2 linked regions of the Fodinicurvata sp. EGI_FJ10296 genome follow. The protein of the gene in region 1 binds, or shares a complex with, the protein of each later gene. Links are inferred from orthologs where the notes say so. Each region holds a gene or a part of one and is shown on either strand. Other genes may lie near its edges. The genes, in order: ABZ728_RS07780 and dapF.

Region 1 (8,781 bases):
ACCTGAAGCCCCACGCGGCCCATTGCGGGGCCGCGCGCGCAGCGCCGGTGCGGCGGCACTGGCGCTCGCCCTGGTAACGGGCTTCACCAGTCTTGCAGCGGATGGCGCTCGCGAACGTTCGCCCGATGCGGTTGGCGAAGCGGGAAGCGGCCAGACGGAAATCGGCGCAACAGAGCGCGCGGCGTCGGCCGTGCACGACCGACTCGATGCTCTTCAAGCCGCCATCGACGCCATTTCCGATCGTCGCGACGATCTCGATCGCGATCTGTCCGACACCCTTGCCGACCTGGGCCGGACCCTTGACGACGCGAATGCGGCGGCTACCGCCCTGGACGAACTGGACGCCCGGCAGAACGCGACGGAACATCGCATCCGGTCCCTCATGACGCGCGAATCCGCGTTACGGCGCACACTTCGCGACAACACCGACTCCATTGCTCATCTGACCAGCCCCATGCTGGCCGCCGCCCGGGCCCCCGTGCGGCTGACCGTGACAGCCGCAGCCGATCCTCTCGCAGCGGCGCGATCGACCATCGTCGCCCGCCGCGTCATGTCGGGGATCGACGGCGATATCGCTGTCCTCAGAACGGAAATCGACGACTTGACCCGCCTCGGCGCCCAGCTGCACGACGAACGCGCGAGCCTGACCGAAGACAGCCTGCGCGTGGCCGATCGCCTGAGTGAACTCGAAGCGGCGATCGCAGAAAAGCGGAACACGGTCTCCACCCTGATCGATGCCCGGGCAACCGAGACCGGCCGCCTCGATTCGCTGTCCGCGCTGACGACGACGCTGCAGACGGCTCTCCAGGATCTGGAGACGGAGACGCGGCGCCTGCGCACCGCCCATCGGCAGCGCAGACCGGTGGCCGAACCGGAGATCTCCGGCCTCGACGTGCCCGGCTATGTGCAGGACACTGCCCCTTCCGGCACCGGGTCGCCGGAGACGGGTGCGGAAGCCGGGGCCGACAGCCGCCCGGAGGATGCGCAGTCCGAGCAACGGCGCGAATTCGCCGCTGCCGGCCTCAGCGTGCCCGCTTCCGGGCGCATCCTGGCGGCTTTCGGAGAGCCCGACCGCTTCGGCGACCCGCTGCCCGGCATACGCTTTTCGGTCGACGACACGTCGGCAATCGTGGCGCCGCTCGCCGGTACCGTCCGCTTCGCTGGCGAATTCGGCGGATACGGACGCCTCTTGATACTTGAACATGGTGACGGATATCATTCACTGATTGCAGGGTTCGGCGAAATCACCGTCGCCCCCGGAGACGTCGTCACCAGGGAAGCGGTCCTGGGCCAGCCGCCATCGCCACAAAATGGCCAGACGCAGCCGCCAGAGATATATTTCGAGGTTCGCCAGAACGGACGTCCGGTGGCCCCATTGCAGGGGCTGATCCGCGCACAGGAAAGAGGTCGAGGATGAGGGGCATGAAGACGGGGCCAGGCAAAACGGGGCCAGGCAAAACGGGGCCAGGCAAAACGGGGCCAGGCAAAACGGGGCCGGCAAGGTTGTGGGTCGGCTTGTCGGCAGCGACGGCGCTGGGCGCGGTCCTTGCGCTGTCCCCGCTGTCGGAGTTTTCTGCACGGGCCGACAGCGCCGCACCCATGGAGACCTATCAGCAACTCGATCTCTTCGGCGAAGTGTTCGAGCGGATCCGCTCGGAATATGTCGAAGAAACGTCGGACCGGGAGCTGATCGAGGCTGCCATATCCGGCATGCTGAGCTCGCTGGACCCCCATTCCTCCTATATGGATCCCGATAGCTACGAAGGCATGCAGACCCAGACGCGCGGCTCGTTCGGCGGCCTCGGCATCGAGGTCACGATGGAAAACGGCTTCGTCCGGGTCGTGTCGCCGATCGATGACACGCCGGCATTCGACGCCGGCATCGAGGCCGGCGATTACATATCCCATCTGGACGGCGAACCCGTCACCGAAATGGACCTGTCGGACGCCGTGGACCTGATGCGCGGCCCGGTGGGTACGACCATTACGCTGACCATCCTGCGCGGTGATCGCGAGCCTTTCGACGTCGACATCGAACGCGACACGATCCGCATCGAATCGGTCCGATGGCGCACCGAAGACGATATGGGCTATATCCGCGTCACCAGCTTCACAGAGCAGACGACGTCCGAAGTCGAAGACGCCGTGGCCGAACTGGAAGCCGAACTCGGCGACCGTTTCAGCGGACTGGTGATCGATCTGCGCAACAATCCCGGCGGGCTGTTCGACCAGGCGATCTCGATGTCGGATCTGTTCCTGAGCCAGGGCGAAATCGTTTCAACGCGCCCGCGCGATGAAAGCCGCGCGCAGCGTTTCAACGCCGAAGAGGAAACGATCGCCGACGATATTCCGATCGTTGTCCTGATCAACGCCGGTTCGGCATCGTCGTCGGAAATCGTCGCCGGCGCCCTTCAGGACCATCGCCGGGCACTGATCCTGGGCACGGACAGCTATGGCAAGGGATCCGTCCAGAGCGTCATACCGCTGGCCGGCAACGGCGCCATGCGCCTCACCACGGCCCGCCACTACACGCCTTCGGGGCAATCCATACAGGCAACCGGAATCGTCCCGGACATCTTTGTACCGCAGGCGCGAATCGAAGAAGTCGACATTGTCGCGCGTCGCGAGGCCGATCTGCGCAACGCCCTGACCAACCCCAATATGCTCCCTGCGCAGCCAGCCGACGACCCGGCCGATGATTCTGGTGACGAGTCTGGCAACGATAACGAAAACGGCGCCGGCGATAATAACTCGGGTGATGATGGCGGGGAGAACGGTGCAGCCGAAGACGGCAATGGAAATGGCGAAAACGAGAACGGCAACACGAACAACGGCAATGGCAACGGCAACGGCAACGGCAACGGCGACACCGATACGACCGAAGACGAAGCTGCGGCCGAGGCCGAAGAGACCTTCGAAGACTATCAACTCTCGCGCGCACTCGACATCCTGAAAGGGATTGCCTTGTTCCATCGAGACGAAATACGGTAAACGCTTTTGGGTTCGTATCCGAACGGGCGGACTATGAATCCAAAGGGGGTACCATTCTGATGCGAGGCAAGGCGCGATCAGCACACTCGGCAGGCGGTAGCCCTACCGCCCGCCGCGTGGGATTGGGGGCGGCGTGAGAGCGTTCTTGTCGGCTCTTTTCATCGTCGCGCTCATTCTGGCGGGAGTGGGATTCTGGCTATATCTGGAAGAGGATGTCACCCTCGGCGAATTACGGACCCAGGCCGACCGGACGACGCTCAGCCACAGTGTCGACCTCGCCAGCGCCCGGGAACCGGATCCATCGGCAGATCCGGCCCCGGAAATGCCCCCGGAACCGGCATCCAACGGTGCGACTTCAGGGGTCACGCCAAGCACCAGCGCCGAAAGCCCGTCGGCGGGTCCCGGTTCACAGCAACTCGGTGCCCTTAACTCCGATCTGCCGGAGTCCGATCTGGCCTCCCTGCCGAGGGCCGATGACGCATCCGACGACCGGCAGAACTCGACGCCCCCAGAGCAAAACGCCACCATCAGCGGCATCGATGGCAGCTCGGACGAGCTTTCGGACCCGCTGCCAATGCCGGAATTGAAACGGGACGCCCCCGCTGACGCTGGCCCTGACTCCGACGCGGGCGAGCCGCCGGAAACGCCGGATGCAACCATAGCCCTGTCACCAGATACCGGCACCCCGGCGGTGCGCGATCGCGGCGACGCTGCCCGTGTCCAGGATGACGATGGATCGGCGTCGACCGGCGCCAGCAGCGACACCGGCGGTGACAGGGCCGGTGAGGACGAAACCCCCGGAGACGCTGGCGACATTCAATCCGATGCCCAATCCGGGAACACCCCTGCGTCGAACCGTCGCGACCCACCATCGCAAGAGTCCGCGTCTGACGACGATATCGATCTGGCCGCGCTGCCGGAGACAGCCCCTGATGCCGAACCGACAGGCCTTGATGAACCACCGCTTCAGGCAGACGAGCCACGGGAGCAACAACTCGAAGCAGGAGGCAACGCCGCTTCGTCCGACGAGCCAGCATCGACCAGCGCCGATGGCGAAGACACGCCTGCCGCCGGACCTGCTCCGGTCGACCCGACGCCCGCCCTGCCGACGCCCGAGAATCCGGCGATTGCCCTGGTGGTCATCGATCTCGGTCAGTCCAGTGCCGCGACCGAAAGCGCGATTCAACGGCTGCCGGGGGCGGTGACGCTCGCCTTCACGCCCTATGCCAATACATTGTCACGATGGCTTCCCCAGGCCGTAGCCGCGGGTCATGAGGTTCTGATGATGGTTCCCATGGAACCCGTCAGCTATCCTCGCGACGATCCGGGGCCGCAGACGCTTCTGACCTCGTTGACGGCAGAGACCAATCTCAGCCGCCTGGATTGGGCTTTGGGGCGCGGCGAAGGCTATATCGGTGTCGTCAACAATATGGGATCCCGGATGACGGCGTCACGCGACAGCATCACGCCCATTCTCGATGAGATCCAGGATCGGGGTCTCATGTTCCTTGACAGCCGTACGGCGCGTAACAGCGTCGTCGGCGCGGTCGCCGGCGAAATCGGGTTGCCGGTGGCGGTCAACGACCGTTTCATCGACCGCGTCGCAGCCCGCAACGAGATCGACGCCCAATTGGCCGAACTGGAATCGGTGGCCCGCCAGCGCGGCTATGCTGTCGGTATCGCCGGCTCCTATCCGGTGACATTCGAACGAATTGCAGCCTGGCTCCCGACGCTGGAGGACAAGGACATCGATCTGGTGCCGATCAGCCGGATCGCCTATGGCACCGACTCCCTGCAAGCAGGCGCAACACCATGACGAACGACAGCCGCCCCGGCATGGATATTCCCGAAACGGCACAGCTGCCCTATCGGCCCTGCGTGGGGATCGTCCTGATCAATCCGGACGGCCGTATCTTCACCGCGCGGCGCAGCGACACGCCCGAGGCGTGGCAGATGCCGCAAGGCGGCATTGATCCGGGCGAAGCCGTCGACGCCGCCGCCTTTCGCGAACTGCACGAGGAAACCGGCGTCAGCAATGCCCGCATTCTCGACCGCATGCCGGAATGGGTGACGTATGATCTGCCAGAGCACCTGATCGGCAAGGTCTGGGGCGGCCGCTATCGGGGACAGAAGCAAATGTGGGTCGCCATGGCCCATGACGGCGACGACCGTGACATCGACCTGGCGCATCACGCGCCGGAGTTCGACGCCTGGCGCTGGTCGACGCCCGAAATGGTGCTGGCTGATATCGTGCCCTTCAAACGCGGCGTCTATAGCCGCATCCTGGATCAGTTCAGCCCGTATTTCGTACAACGTTAACGAAGCTCCCGTAAGGTCCGCAGGCTTGGCAAGTCATGGAGAGTCTGCGTCGTGACCGTTCCCGCCTTCCGCCCCTTGATCCGCCTCTACGAGGCAAACAGATCTTTCCCGCATCCTCGCCCCCACCCTGATCGTCCCGCCCTTATCGTCCCGGGGCACCGATCGGGGACCCCGATCCGGATGCACCCGGTTCGATTGTCAAGGCCGAGAGTTGCTGCACGAGGTCCCGGGTCTGCAGCGCGTCACTTCGTGGCCGCGCAGCGCCCGGGACGATCAGGGTGTGGAAATCATTATCCCCGCGATCGATTCCAATGGGTGAACACGGTCGATATCCGCTTCGGGGGCCGCTTTCTGACCACAATCCTTCTGGGGGCCCTGCTCCTGCTGCTCGCGGCATGCGGGGGTACAGGCGGGGGGTCGAGGCAGCCGCCGCTGGTCTATCCGACAGGCGGACCCTGCCTTTCGGCGCTGGACAGCCGGCAGGTCGACTACGTCCATGCCCGCCTCGCGGGCGTGTCCGGCGGCGGATCCGGCGGCTGCGGTATCGACACGCCGATATCGTTGTCAACATCTACGGCCGACCTGAACGCTCCCGTGCGCGTCGGCTGTGCCATCGCCCTGGCCATGAACGAATTCGAACGCCGGATCCTGCAACCCGCCGCACAGGCGCATTTCGGGCAGCACATAACCCGCATCCATCACATGGGCGGGTATGCCTGCCGGACGATCGCCGGTTCGCGGCGGATTTCCCAGCACGCCCTGGGCAAGGCCATCGATATCGGCGGCTTTGAACTGGCCGACGGGCGTGTGATCAACGTCCGCCGACACTGGCACGGCCCGCGCGCCCAATCCGCATTCCTGCGCGACGTGGCGCGCGGCGCCTGCCAGACCTTCAATACTGTCCTGTCGCCGTCAACGGACGCCGCCCACCACGACCATTTCCATTTCGACCTCGCGCCCTGGCGGCACTGTTCGGTCTAGATCCGGTCCCAGTGGGGGCGGTCCGGGCGGGCAGCTCAGCCGATGGCAACGGCCTTAACGGCCTCGTCGGCTTCGTCGGTGTAGGTGGCGAAATTCTCGGCGAACATGCTCACCAACCGACGCGCCTGGGCGTCATACGCCTGCGGGTCGTCCCAGGTCTGCCGCGGATCCAGCAGATCGGCCGAAACGCCGGGCGCCGATTCCGGGACTTCGAAGCCGAAATTCGGGTCGCGCCGGAACTTCGAGTCGTTCAGCGAGCCGTCGAGCGCGGCATTCAGCAGTGCACGCGTCGCCTTGATCGGCATGCGATGGCCGACACCATAAGCGCCGCCCGTCCAGCCCGTATTCACCAGCCAGCACCGAACACCGTGCTTCATGATGCGCTGCGCCAGAAGACGTCCGTATTCGGCGGCGTGACGCGGCATGAAAGGTCCACCGAAACAGGTCGAGAATGTCGCCTCCGGCTCCTTGCCCAGTCCCTTTTCCGTGCCGGCAAGTTTCGCGGTATAGCCGGACAGGAAATGATAGATCGCCTGATGGACACTCAGCCGCGCGATCGGCGGCATGACACCGAAGGCATCCGCCGTCAGCATGATGATGGCGGACGGATGGCTGGCTTCGCCGCCGGGCAAAACATTGGGAATTGCCGACAGCGGATACGCCGCCCGTGTATTTTCGGTATAGCGGTCGCTGTCGAGGTCGAGGCGCCGGGATACGGGATCGACGACGACATTCTCCAGAACCGTGCCGAAGCTGCGCGTGGCGGCGGCGATTTCAGGCTCCGCCTCGGCCGACAGGCGGATCACCTTGGCATAGCAGCCGCCTTCGAAATTGAAGATGCCGCCATCGTGCCAGCCATGCTCGTCATCGCCGACCAGATGGCGGCTGGCGTCGGCGGACAACGTCGTCTTGCCTGTTCCGGAGAGGCCGAAAAAGATCGCCGACTTGCCGTCGTCATCGACATTCGCCGAACAGTGCATGGGCATGACGCCTTTTTCCGGCAGCAGATAGTTCAGAATGGTAAAGACCGACTTCTTCATTTCACCGGCATAGGAGGTGCCGCCGATCAGGACGATCCGGCGCGTGAAGTCGACGGCGATGACGGTTTCGCTTTTCAACCCGTGCGCGGCCGGATCGACGGTCAGTTCCGGCATCTGAAGGATGGTGAAATCCGGCTCGGCACTGTCTCCGCCCGCTGACGCTCCGACCTCGGATTCGGCCGGTTCGATCAGAAGATGCCGGGCGAACAGCGCCTGCCATGCGTGTTCCGTCACCAGCCGGACCCGGATGCGATGGGTGGCATTGGCACCGGCATCTAGGTCCTGGACCCAGAGCCGCTCAGCCTTTTTGATATGCGCGCAGAAGGTATCCAGAAGGCCGCTAAACGTCTCCGGACTCATGGGCTGATTGTTGTCCCACCAAACCGTGTCTTCGGTACGGGCGTCGCGGACGATATACTTGTCCGATGCCGAACGACCGGTATGGCGGCCAGTATGCACGGCAAGAGCGCCATCGGCTGAGATCAATCCTTCCCCGCGTTCGACGGCGTCCTGGAACAGCGCCGCGGACGATGCGTTTCGATGCACGCGCGCCGCGTCGCCAACCGCCGTCTGAATGTCGAGGGTCGGGGATTGCTCGGTCATACTTCTCTTCCTTTCCTATTACTCACACCCCAGAAACTGTACGGGGGTATGGCACAAAAACATCGGCAAAGCCGATGCCGATCCTGATCGCACGCGGCCTCCGCAATTCCGGAAATCAAGGGGCGAACCGGACGCACGACAGACCTGTCGCCAATGGGCAGAACCGGCCAACCGCGGCCGGCATTTCTGGAAACGTTTCCAGGATTCATGCCAAAGCCTACCACTTTGGTCCATGTTTTTCAGCATACTTACCGATGCGGCCTTGTGTGCGCATCCCGGCTGCGGCATCACGCGCGCCCCAATTGCGGTGACGGTGGGCGGCGGCGCCAAGAGTATGCTATTCTCGGGATCCTGGATTTCTCGGTCCGACCCGGAGCCGCTCATGGACATGTTCACGATTTTTGCGGCATTGGCGATCCTGGTGGCGACGGCCGTCGTCGGCGGCGTCTGCATCATGATGCTGCGCGACCCTCCCGGGACGGATGCCGATACCGTCAGCGACCGTGGCGAGCCGATACGACGCGTCGTCCGGGGCAAGTGCGGCAAGGTCAGCGAGTTCTATGCGTCGGACGTGGCCCCGTCCGGAACGACGGATCGCCGGGGTGCCGCCCGTCCCTTTGTGCGGACCCATGGCGACGGCCCCGCCCCCATGTTTCCCGGGCTGATCACGCTTCGGCGTCTCCTTGCCCATGGCCTGGCCGTGCTGCGGCCTGTCGCGGCGCGCGCCGGATTGCCGGTCGCCGCCACGCGCCGAAGCGTTCAGGGCGAACTGGTTTCACTCGCCGGGACGGTCGTGGAGCCGTGGGAGGATGCCGTCAACCGCCTTGGCATCGAATATCCGTTGGCT
Region 2 (8,667 bases), on another replicon or contig:
ATGCCGCCCCGCCGGATTTCAAGGCGCAATGCGCGGCGATGCTGGAAGCGGCGCCGCCAATCATCTCGTCGGTCATGGGGCTGTACGACGCCGACTTCGTAGCCGAAATGAAACGGCGCGGTATCGCCTGGTTCGCCAATGTTTCCACGGTCGCCGAGGCCCGGGCGGCGGAAGACGCCGGCGCCGACGTCATCGTCGCCCAGGGTGCTGAGGCCGGCGGTCATCGCGGTTGTTTCGACGCCGGAACGGCCGAGCAAACGGCCGTCGGTCTGGTGTCGCTGGTCCCTGCCATCGTCGATGCCGTGAAACTGCCGGTGGTCGCGACCGGCGGCATCGCCGATGGCCGGGGCGTCGCCGCCGCCCTTGCCCTGGGGGCGAGCGCGGCCCAGATCGGAACCGGCTTTCTGCGCTGCCCGGAATCCACCATCCCGGCGGCCTGGGCCGACGCGCTGGCCCGCACGCCGCCTGAGGAAACCATGGTGTCCCGCGTATTCAGCGGCCGGGCCGGGCGCAGCATCGCGACCCGCTATGTACGCGCCGCGACCGGTAATGATGCGCCCGATCCGGCGCCGTACCCGATTCAGCGCGGTTTGACCGCCGCCATGCGCGCGGCCGGCACGAACGAGGGCGACGTCGATCGGATGCAGGCCTGGGCCGGGCAGTCGGCCGCACTGGCCAGGGCCATTCCCGCCGCGGAAGTGCTTGATCAGGCATGGCACGGGGCGCAATCGCTGCTACGTTGAGCGGCATGGCCCCCCGTTCCGCACTTGCCACAACTGGCCCGACCCCATCCGACCTGGTGCCAACTGATCTGGCGCCATCCGTCCGGCCGACATCGTCCGACCGATTGTCACAAAAGGCAGCACGGCGCATCGCGCTTGCTGCGCAGGGTTTTTCGGGCCAGGGCTTCTCGGGCCGGGGAACCGGCGCCGACCGCGATGCGGCCACGCCCGGCCGGGCGCAACTGCGCCGGATGATCGACCGTCTGGGCGTTCTGCAGATCGATTCAGTAAACGTGATCGCGCGTGCCCACACTCTGCCGGGTTTTTCGCGGCTCGGATCCTATACCATTTCGGATCTGAACCATCTGGCCTATGCGGGACGGCGGCGGGTGCTGTTCGAATATTGGGGGCACGAGGCGTCGTATCTGCCTGTTTCCCTGCAGCCATTGTTCCGGTGGCGCATGGCGCGGGCAGCGGCGGGGGAGGATATCTATACCGGACTCGCCCGATGGGGCCGGGAACGGGCGGATATCATCGACGAGGTTCGCCGTGAAATTGCCGATCGCGGGCCGATCGCGGCATCGGATCTCAGTCGCGTCAAGGATGGCGGCGACCGGGGCGCCGGCGGCTGGTGGGGGTGGTCCGAGGGCAAGCGTGCGCTGGAATGGCTGTTCTGGGCCGGGGAGATCACCACGGCGACCCGTCGGGGCGCCTTCGAACGGGTCTACGATCTGACCGACCGGGTGCTGCCGCCGGCAATCCTGGCAATGCCGACGCCCGATCCGGCCGATGCGCGGCGCGACCTGATGCGGGTGGCGGCGTCGGCCCTGGGCATCGCGTCCCAGCAATGTATGCGCGATTACTATCGTTTCCGGCCGGCGGATGCGTCGGCTGCGATCGCCGATCTGGTGGAGAGCGGCGAGCTGCGTCCCGTCGAAGTCAAGGGATGGGCGCGGCCGGCTTATCTCTGGCACAAGGCGCGCCATCCCCGGCGCGTGGCGGGCCGGGCGCTGCTTGCGCCTTTCGATCCGTTGATCTGGTGCCGGGGCCGGGTCGAGGCGCTGTTCGGGGCGCGCATCCGGCTGGAGATCTATACGCCGGCCCATAAGCGGCAATACGGGTATTATGTCCTGCCGTTCCTGCTCGGCGACAGCATTGCCGCCCGCCTGGATCTGAAAGCGGACCGGGCCGCCGGTCTTCTCAGGGTCTGTGCCGCGCATGTGGAGCCCGGCTTTAGCGCCGATGCCGTCGCCGGACCGCTGGCGGCGGAACTGGCATTGATGGCGCGATGGCTGGGCCTGACGGCGGTCGCCATCGATGGCCGTGGCGAACTGGCCAACGCCCTGGACGGGCCGGATATCGGCATCTGCGGCTGACGTCAGGCGCCGCTCGGCAGCGTAACGATCGTCGGTCCGTTGCGGGTTGCGATGACGGTGTGCTCATACTGTACGGTCGGTGCCGAGGGATAGCTGTAAAGCGTCCAGGCGTCGTCGCCGCTTTCGGCGCATTCGGCACCCAGCGACAGGAACGGTTCGACGGTAAAGACGAGGCCGTCATGGATCATCCGGCGGTCCTTGGGGTTGGGCCAGGTGGCGATGCCACCCGGCTCCTCGTGCAGGGACCGGCCGACACCGTGGCTTTCAAGGTTCCGCACCAGGGAATAGCCATTGCGGTGTGCGAACCGGCCGACGGCCTTGCCGATCGCCGCGATCGGCCCGTTGGCGCGTGCCTGTTCGACACCGGCCGCCATCGCTCTGCGGCCATCACGGCAGAGTCTGGCGATGGATTTCGAGAATGGCGGCACCGCGAACGACGCGCCGGTGTCCGCGTAAAAGCCGCCGCATTCTGCCGACACATCGATATTGACCAGATCGCCGCGCTCGATCCGCCGTGGCCCCGGAATGCCGTGCGCGATTTCCTCGTTGACACTGATGCAGGTCGCACCGGGAAAACCATAGGCAAGTTCCGGCGCCGAGCGGGCATCGAGTTTGTCGAGCATACTGCGGCCAAGCCCGTCGAGTTCCGCCGTGGTTATTCCTGGTTCCAGTGCCTTGCCCATGGCAGCGAGTGTATCTGCCACGATGCGACCGATTCGCTGCAGACCGATATAATCCGCGTCGTTCGATACCGTCATTGATTCCATTTCCACTGTCCTGCCGGCGGCGGCGCCCGCGTCACGCCTCTCTACCATAAACGGGTGTCAGGCCCCTATTGGCTTTGACAGCCTGAAACCAGGTTGGCATCTATGTTTGTCGGGGGCGCGGCTGTTCGATCCATCGGGCATGACCGCTACCAGATTTTTACGAGGCATCGCAGGATTGCATCCGTTGAGGCCACAAATCGGAAGTTGTGCCGAATTTAACGGTTTATTCGGGATATTGCGGCAGAGTGCCGACTTCCAGCTTCGCGTCAACGGGTCCCGGAAGGGGGCGGCAGTCCGTGCCAAGATCGACCGACGACAATAAGGAATCCTACCGCAAGCGCCTGTCCCAGCAGGAACTTGACCGGGTTATTCGCGATCACGCCCGGTATCTGCAGCGGCGCAGCGGGGGCCGGCGGGCATGCCTGCGGCTGGTCGATCTTTCTCATCTCGAAATGTCCGGCCGCGACCTCTCCGAGGCCGATTTGTCCGGAGCCAATCTCTATGGTGCGCGTATCGTGGGCACCGTGCTTGCGCATGCCAATCTCTACGGCGCCGATCTCAGGCTGGCCAATCTGACCGATGCCGACCTGACCCTTGCCGATATGCGCGGCACCTGCCTGCGGGGGGCGGTTCTGACCGGCGCCTGCATGATCGACACCGACCTTCGCGACGGCGTTATCGTCACGCCCGGCAGCGACGGATCGCTGGAGCCGATCAGTTTCGACACCACGATCACCGAGTTGACCTGCGCCAAGATCAACAACGCCAATCTGACACGGGCGAAGCTGGCCAACGCGTTCGTCATGCAGACCGATCTGACCGACAGCGTGCTGCGCGACGCCCGGCTGATCAGGACCAACCTGACCAATTCCGATCTGACCGGCTGCGTGCTGGAAGGCGCCGATCTGTCCGACGCCAATCTGACCGGCGCGAATCTCAGCGGTGCCGATCTGCGCAATGCCAAGGTCATCGGCTGCAACATGACCAATGCCGATCTCGTCGGCGCCATCTACGACCGTAACGATTTGCTGAAAGCCAACCTGACCAATGCCAGGGTGCTGAAACCGTCGGGAAGCCTGCGCCGGCCGATCCTGGATGTGCTGCGCGATCACGCGCTGTGGACGGTCACCAACGGCCGCAGCGGCGAACGCATCGATTTCTCTGAACTGGATCTGGCGGAGAGCGATTTTACCGGGCGCAATCTGTCGGCCTCGCTGATGCGCTCGGTGTGCCTGTCGGACGCCAAGCTCATCCGCGCCGGTCTGGCGATGGCCGATATGACCTTCGCCGACCTGCGGGGCGCCGACCTCACGATGGCCGATCTGCGCGGCACCAACCTGCAGCGTGCATCGCTGATCGGGGCGACTCTGACCCAGGCGCGGATGTCGCCGGTTGAAATCGCCGGTGCGAACAAGCTTACGTGGTCGGCCAATCTCATGCGCGCCCGGCTGAGCGACGCCAATCTTTTCGAAGCCGATATGAGCCACGCGCAGCTTTCCGGGGCCGTGCTGACCGGCGTCGACCTTCGTGGGGCCAATCTGACCGGGGCAAATCTCCAGAATGCAGATCTGTCCAACGCCAGGCTGGACGGCTGCAACATGAGCGATGCCGACCTCACCGACGTTACCGGCCTGAAGAAGCCGGCCTGAAAAACCGGCAAAGATACTGCGCTGGTGATCTGGCGCGGCCCCACGGTCTCGGCCGGCAATGCGTGTGCCGCAATTCCGGCATCGGCCGGCGCCGGTTTACTACGTCCCGGCAGACGCCTATAACCCGATCATGACGCAAAATTTCATCAAGATGCACGGTCTGGGCAATGACTTCGTCGTTATCGACGCGCGTCGTGACGTCGTCGATCTGACGGCCGATCAGGTCAGGCGCATCGGCGACCGGCGCCGGGGTGTGGGGTTCGATCAGTTGCTGATCATCGAACCGACGGCGACCAAGGGTGTGGACGTCTATATGCGGATCCTCAACCCCGACGGCGGAGAAGCCAGGGCATGCGGAAACGGCACGCGTTGCGTGGCAGATCTGGTTATGTCCGAAACCGGACGGCGTGAAACCGTCATCGATACGGTGGCCGGGGCGATCGCGTGCCACCGCAACGCCGACGGCAGCGTGACCTGCGACATGGGACAAGCACGGCTGGACTGGCGCGACATCCCACTGGCCCGGGAGGTCGACACCATGAGCCTGCCCGTTTCCGTCGGCGACGTCGCAAAGCCGGTCGCGGTGGGCATGGGCAACCCGCATGTCGTCTTCTTCGTTGACGAAGCCGATGCCGTCGATGTCGAACGTCTGGGGCCGCTGATCGAAAACCACACGCTTTTTCCCGACCGCACCAATGTCGAATTCGCGCAGATTCTGGCACCGGATCTGATCCGGATGCGGGTCTGGGAACGCGGCGCCGGCGTGACCCAGGCCTGCGGATCGGGCGCGTGTGCGACCGCCGTTGCGGCGTGCCGGCGCGGATTGACCGGCCGGGCGGCGACCGTGCGACTGGATGGCGGCGACCTCCGGATCGAATGGGGCGATGACGGCCGGGTCCTGATGACCGGACCGGCGGCACGGGTGTTCGCCGGCACGCTGGATCCGGCCTTTCTTGACGGCCGGTGACGGTGTGCCGGGCAACGAGGTGACAATGGAAGCGACGGGGGCAGCTGTAAACGCCGATCCCGATGCCGGTCCGGCATCGGCGGACCGGCGCCGTGTGATCACGCTCGGCTGCCGGCTGAACACCTACGAAAGCGAAGTTATCCGCGGCCACCTGGCCGCAGCCGAGGCCGAGTGTCCGGACGGTCCCGAAACGGTTGTCGTGAATACCTGCGCCGTGACCGCCGAGGCCGAGCGTCAGGCCCGACAGACCATCCGCCGGATCAAGCGCGACCGGCCCGAATGCCGGGTTGTCGTCACCGGATGTTCAGCCCAGATCGACCCTGATCGTTACACCGCCATGGCCGAGGTCGACCATGTCGTCGGCAATGCCGAAAAGCTTCGCCCGGAAACCTGGTCGGGCATGGCCGACGCGGCAACGGCCACGCAGCGGGCTCTCGTGAATGATATTGGGTCGGTGCGCGATACGGCCCAGCACCTCGTGGACGGTTTCACCGATCGTACGCGTGGTTTCGTACAGGTACAGCAGGGATGCGACCATCGCTGTACGTTCTGCATCATTCCCTATGGCCGCGGCCCCTCGCGGTCGGTTCCGGTTGCCGAAGTGGTGCGGCAAATCCAGGCCCTGGTCGGCAATGGTACGCGTGAGGTCGTGCTGAGCGGCGTCGACATCACCTCGTACGGCGGCGATCTTCCCGGAAAGCCGGTTCTGGGACATCTGGTTCAGGCCGTCCTGCGCCATGTTCCCGACCTGCCGCGTCTCAGGCTTTCTTCGCTCGACTGTATCGAAGTCGACGAGGCATTGTGGGACGTGATCGCGAACGACCATCGATTCATGCCGCATCTGCACCTGTCCCTGCAATCGGGCGATCCGATGATCCTGAAACGGATGAAGCGGCGGCATACGCCGGACGAGGCCGTGGCATTGACCGAACGCGCCCGACGAATCCGGCCCGACATCGTGTTCGGCGCCGACCTGATCGCCGGGTTCCCGACCGAGACTGGGGAAATGGCCGCCAACACGCTTGCGGCAATCGATGCCTGCGGCCTGACATGGGTCCATGTTTTTCCCTATTCCGAACGGCCGGGCACGCCGGCAGCCCGCATGCCGCAGATACCCGGCAATGTCCGCAAGGCCCGTGCTGCTGCGCTTCGCCAGGCCGCTGCGGCGGCGCAGCAGCGTTTTCTTGACAGCCGAGTCGGCTGCCATGAGATGTTGCTGATTGAAAACAGCGGGCTGGGGCGCACTGAACAGTTTGCCACGGCCCGGCTGGTCGACGGGCCGGCACCGGCCGGATCGTTGATCGCGGCGGTCGTGATCGGCCATGACGACGGCGTTCTTCAGACCCGGCGTGCGGTTTGCGGACCGCATGGGTTCTTTTCCCCGGCAACCCCACCGGAAACAACCGACGTATCATAAGGTCCAGAGATGGTCTCCTCGCCCGACGCCCCGGATGGCGGCAAGAAGAAAAGCTGGTTCAGCCGTTTGAAGGACGGCCTGTCGCGGTCGTCGTCGAAGCTGTCGGAAGGGATTACCGGCATCTTCACCAAGCGCAAACTCGACGACGAGACGCTTGAGGAACTGGAGGACCTGCTGATCGGCGCCGATCTGGGGCCGGCCAATGCCGCCCGTATGACGGCGGAACTGTCCCGCACCCGTTTCGGCAAGGAAGTGTCGCCGGAAGAGGTCCGCGAGGCGCTTGCCGAACAGGCGGCGGCGATTCTGGCCAAGGTCGCACAGCCGTTGCGGCCCGAGGGCGGAAAGCCCACGGTGATCCTGATGGTCGGCGTCAACGGGACCGGCAAGACCACGACGATTGGCAAGCTGGCGCATCTATGGCGCGGCCAGGGACTGTCGGTGACCATGGCGGCGGGCGACACTTTCCGCGCGGCGGCCGTCGATCAGCTGAAGATCTGGGGCGCGCGAACGGGCTCGCCGGTCATTGCACGGCCGATCGGCGCCGACGCCGCCGGCCTGGCGTTCGACGCATACGAATCGGCGCGCAAGGAAGGCAGCGACGTGCTGCTGGTCGATACCGCCGGCCGCCTGCAGAACAAGAAAACGCTGATGGAGGAGCTGACCAAGGTGGTGCGAGTCCTGAAAAAGCAGGATTCGTCGATTCCCCATCACGTTGTCCTCGTCCTGGATGCGACAACCGGGCAGAATGCTCATGCACAGGTCGAAGCGTTTCAGGAGGCGGTCAATGTCACCGGGCTGATCGTCACCAAGCTGGACGGGACGGCGCGTGGCGGCGTCGTCGTTTCGCTTGCGGAAACGTTCGGTCTGCCCGTTCACGCCGTTGGCGTTGGGGAGACGGCCGAGGATCTGCGCGACTTCGAGCCCCGGCAGTTCGCGCGGTCGCTGATGGGGTTGAGCGACGGCTGACCGCCGACTGCGGCGTGGAAAGTGATGGATAGAACGAAACGGGGTGGACAAGGCATGGCAGGCGTGGACGTCGAAGGCATTGGAACGGCCGGCGGCCGGATCATCGACCCATCCGGAGAATCGGCTGAAGTTGAGCCGGTCGAGGTCGGCGTGAGTGCCGCAGCCGAACAATTCACGGACCTGACGGCGGCGTATCAGCGGGTCGCGGAAATCTACGATACCGGCACACGGTTCCTGCGCGACCGTTTCCGGGAATACGCCCATGGTAAAGATCCGCAGAAGCGGCAACGGGCCTTTTATCCCTATGTGAGAATCCGCACGACGGGTTGGGCGCAGGTGGATACGCGCCTGTCCTTCGGCTTTGTGACCGACCCTGGAAGCTATTCCGTCACCATAACCCGGCCGGATCTGTTCAACGCCTATCTGCACCAGCAGTTCGAGCAGTTGCTGCACAATCATCAGGTGCCGATCGAGATCGGAACCTCATCGACCCCGATACCCGTCCATTTCGCCTTTCCCGACGGCATGCATGTCGAAAGCGACCTGACGCCGGAACGCATCAGGGGCCTGCGCAATGTGTTCGACGTGCCTGATCTGGCGGTGATGGACGACAGCATCGTCAATGGCACGCATTTCATTACGCCCGGTTCGGGCGACCGTCCGTTGGCAATGTTCACCGCACCGCGGATCGACTATTCGTTGCATCGCCTTCGGCACTATACGGCGACCGCATGCGAGCACTTCCAGAACTTCGTGCTGTTCACAAACTACCAGTTCTATATCGATGAATTCATCCGGCATGC

The links.
Region 2: the proteins of ABZ728_RS07780 (region 1) and dapF are in contact, whole or in part, in a solved structure (PDB 5YGU), measured with the Escherichia coli proteins. The link is inferred for Fodinicurvata sp. EGI_FJ10296 from one-to-one orthologs.

What each region holds. Positions count from the first base shown.
Region 1 is NZ_JBFCVL010000003.1:331,339-340,119, forward strand. Bases 3,558-6,556 are described here. They hold ABZ728_RS07780 (RNA pyrophosphohydrolase), read left to right. Parts: upstream 3,558-4,803; coding sequence 4,804-5,310; downstream 5,311-6,556. Other genes in these bases: ABZ728_RS07775 (divergent polysaccharide deacetylase family protein), read left to right, coding at 3,558-4,807; ABZ728_RS07785 (extensin family protein), read left to right, coding at 5,626-6,291; ABZ728_RS07790 (phosphoenolpyruvate carboxykinase), read right to left, coding at 6,327-6,556. Also shown: gpmI (2,3-bisphosphoglycerate-independent phosphoglycerate mutase), read left to right, coding at 1-6; ABZ728_RS07765 (peptidoglycan DD-metalloendopeptidase family protein), read left to right, coding at 1-1,417; ABZ728_RS07770 (S41 family peptidase), read left to right, coding at 1,600-2,991; more of ABZ728_RS07775, read left to right, coding at 3,125-3,557; more of ABZ728_RS07790, read right to left, coding at 6,557-7,934; ABZ728_RS07795 (hypothetical protein), read left to right, coding at 8,317-8,781. UniProt on the Escherichia coli protein: Master regulator of 5'-end-dependent mRNA decay.
Region 2 is NZ_JBFCVL010000001.1:76,643-85,309, reverse strand. The notes cover bases 3,678-6,562. They hold dapF (diaminopimelate epimerase), read left to right. Parts: upstream 3,678-4,644; coding sequence 4,645-5,481; downstream 5,482-6,562. Other genes in these bases: mtaB (tRNA (N(6)-L-threonylcarbamoyladenosine(37)-C(2))-methylthiotransferase MtaB), read left to right, coding at 5,468-6,562; ABZ728_RS00340 (pentapeptide repeat-containing protein), read left to right, coding at 3,678-4,514. In the rest of the region: ABZ728_RS00355 (nitronate monooxygenase), read left to right, coding at 1-743; ABZ728_RS00350 (winged helix-turn-helix domain-containing protein), read left to right, coding at 713-2,098; map (type I methionyl aminopeptidase), read right to left, coding at 2,101-2,856; more of ABZ728_RS00340, read left to right, coding at 3,162-3,677; more of mtaB, read left to right, coding at 6,563-6,898; signal recognition particle-docking protein FtsY, read left to right, coding at 6,908-7,864; ABZ728_RS00320 (AMP nucleosidase), read left to right, coding at 7,919-8,667. UniProt on the Escherichia coli protein: Involved in the succinylase branch of the L-lysine biosynthesis and in the biosynthesis of the pentapeptide incorporated in the peptidoglycan moiety. Catalyzes the stereoinversion of LL-2,6-diaminopimelate (L,L-DAP) to meso-diaminopimelate (meso-DAP).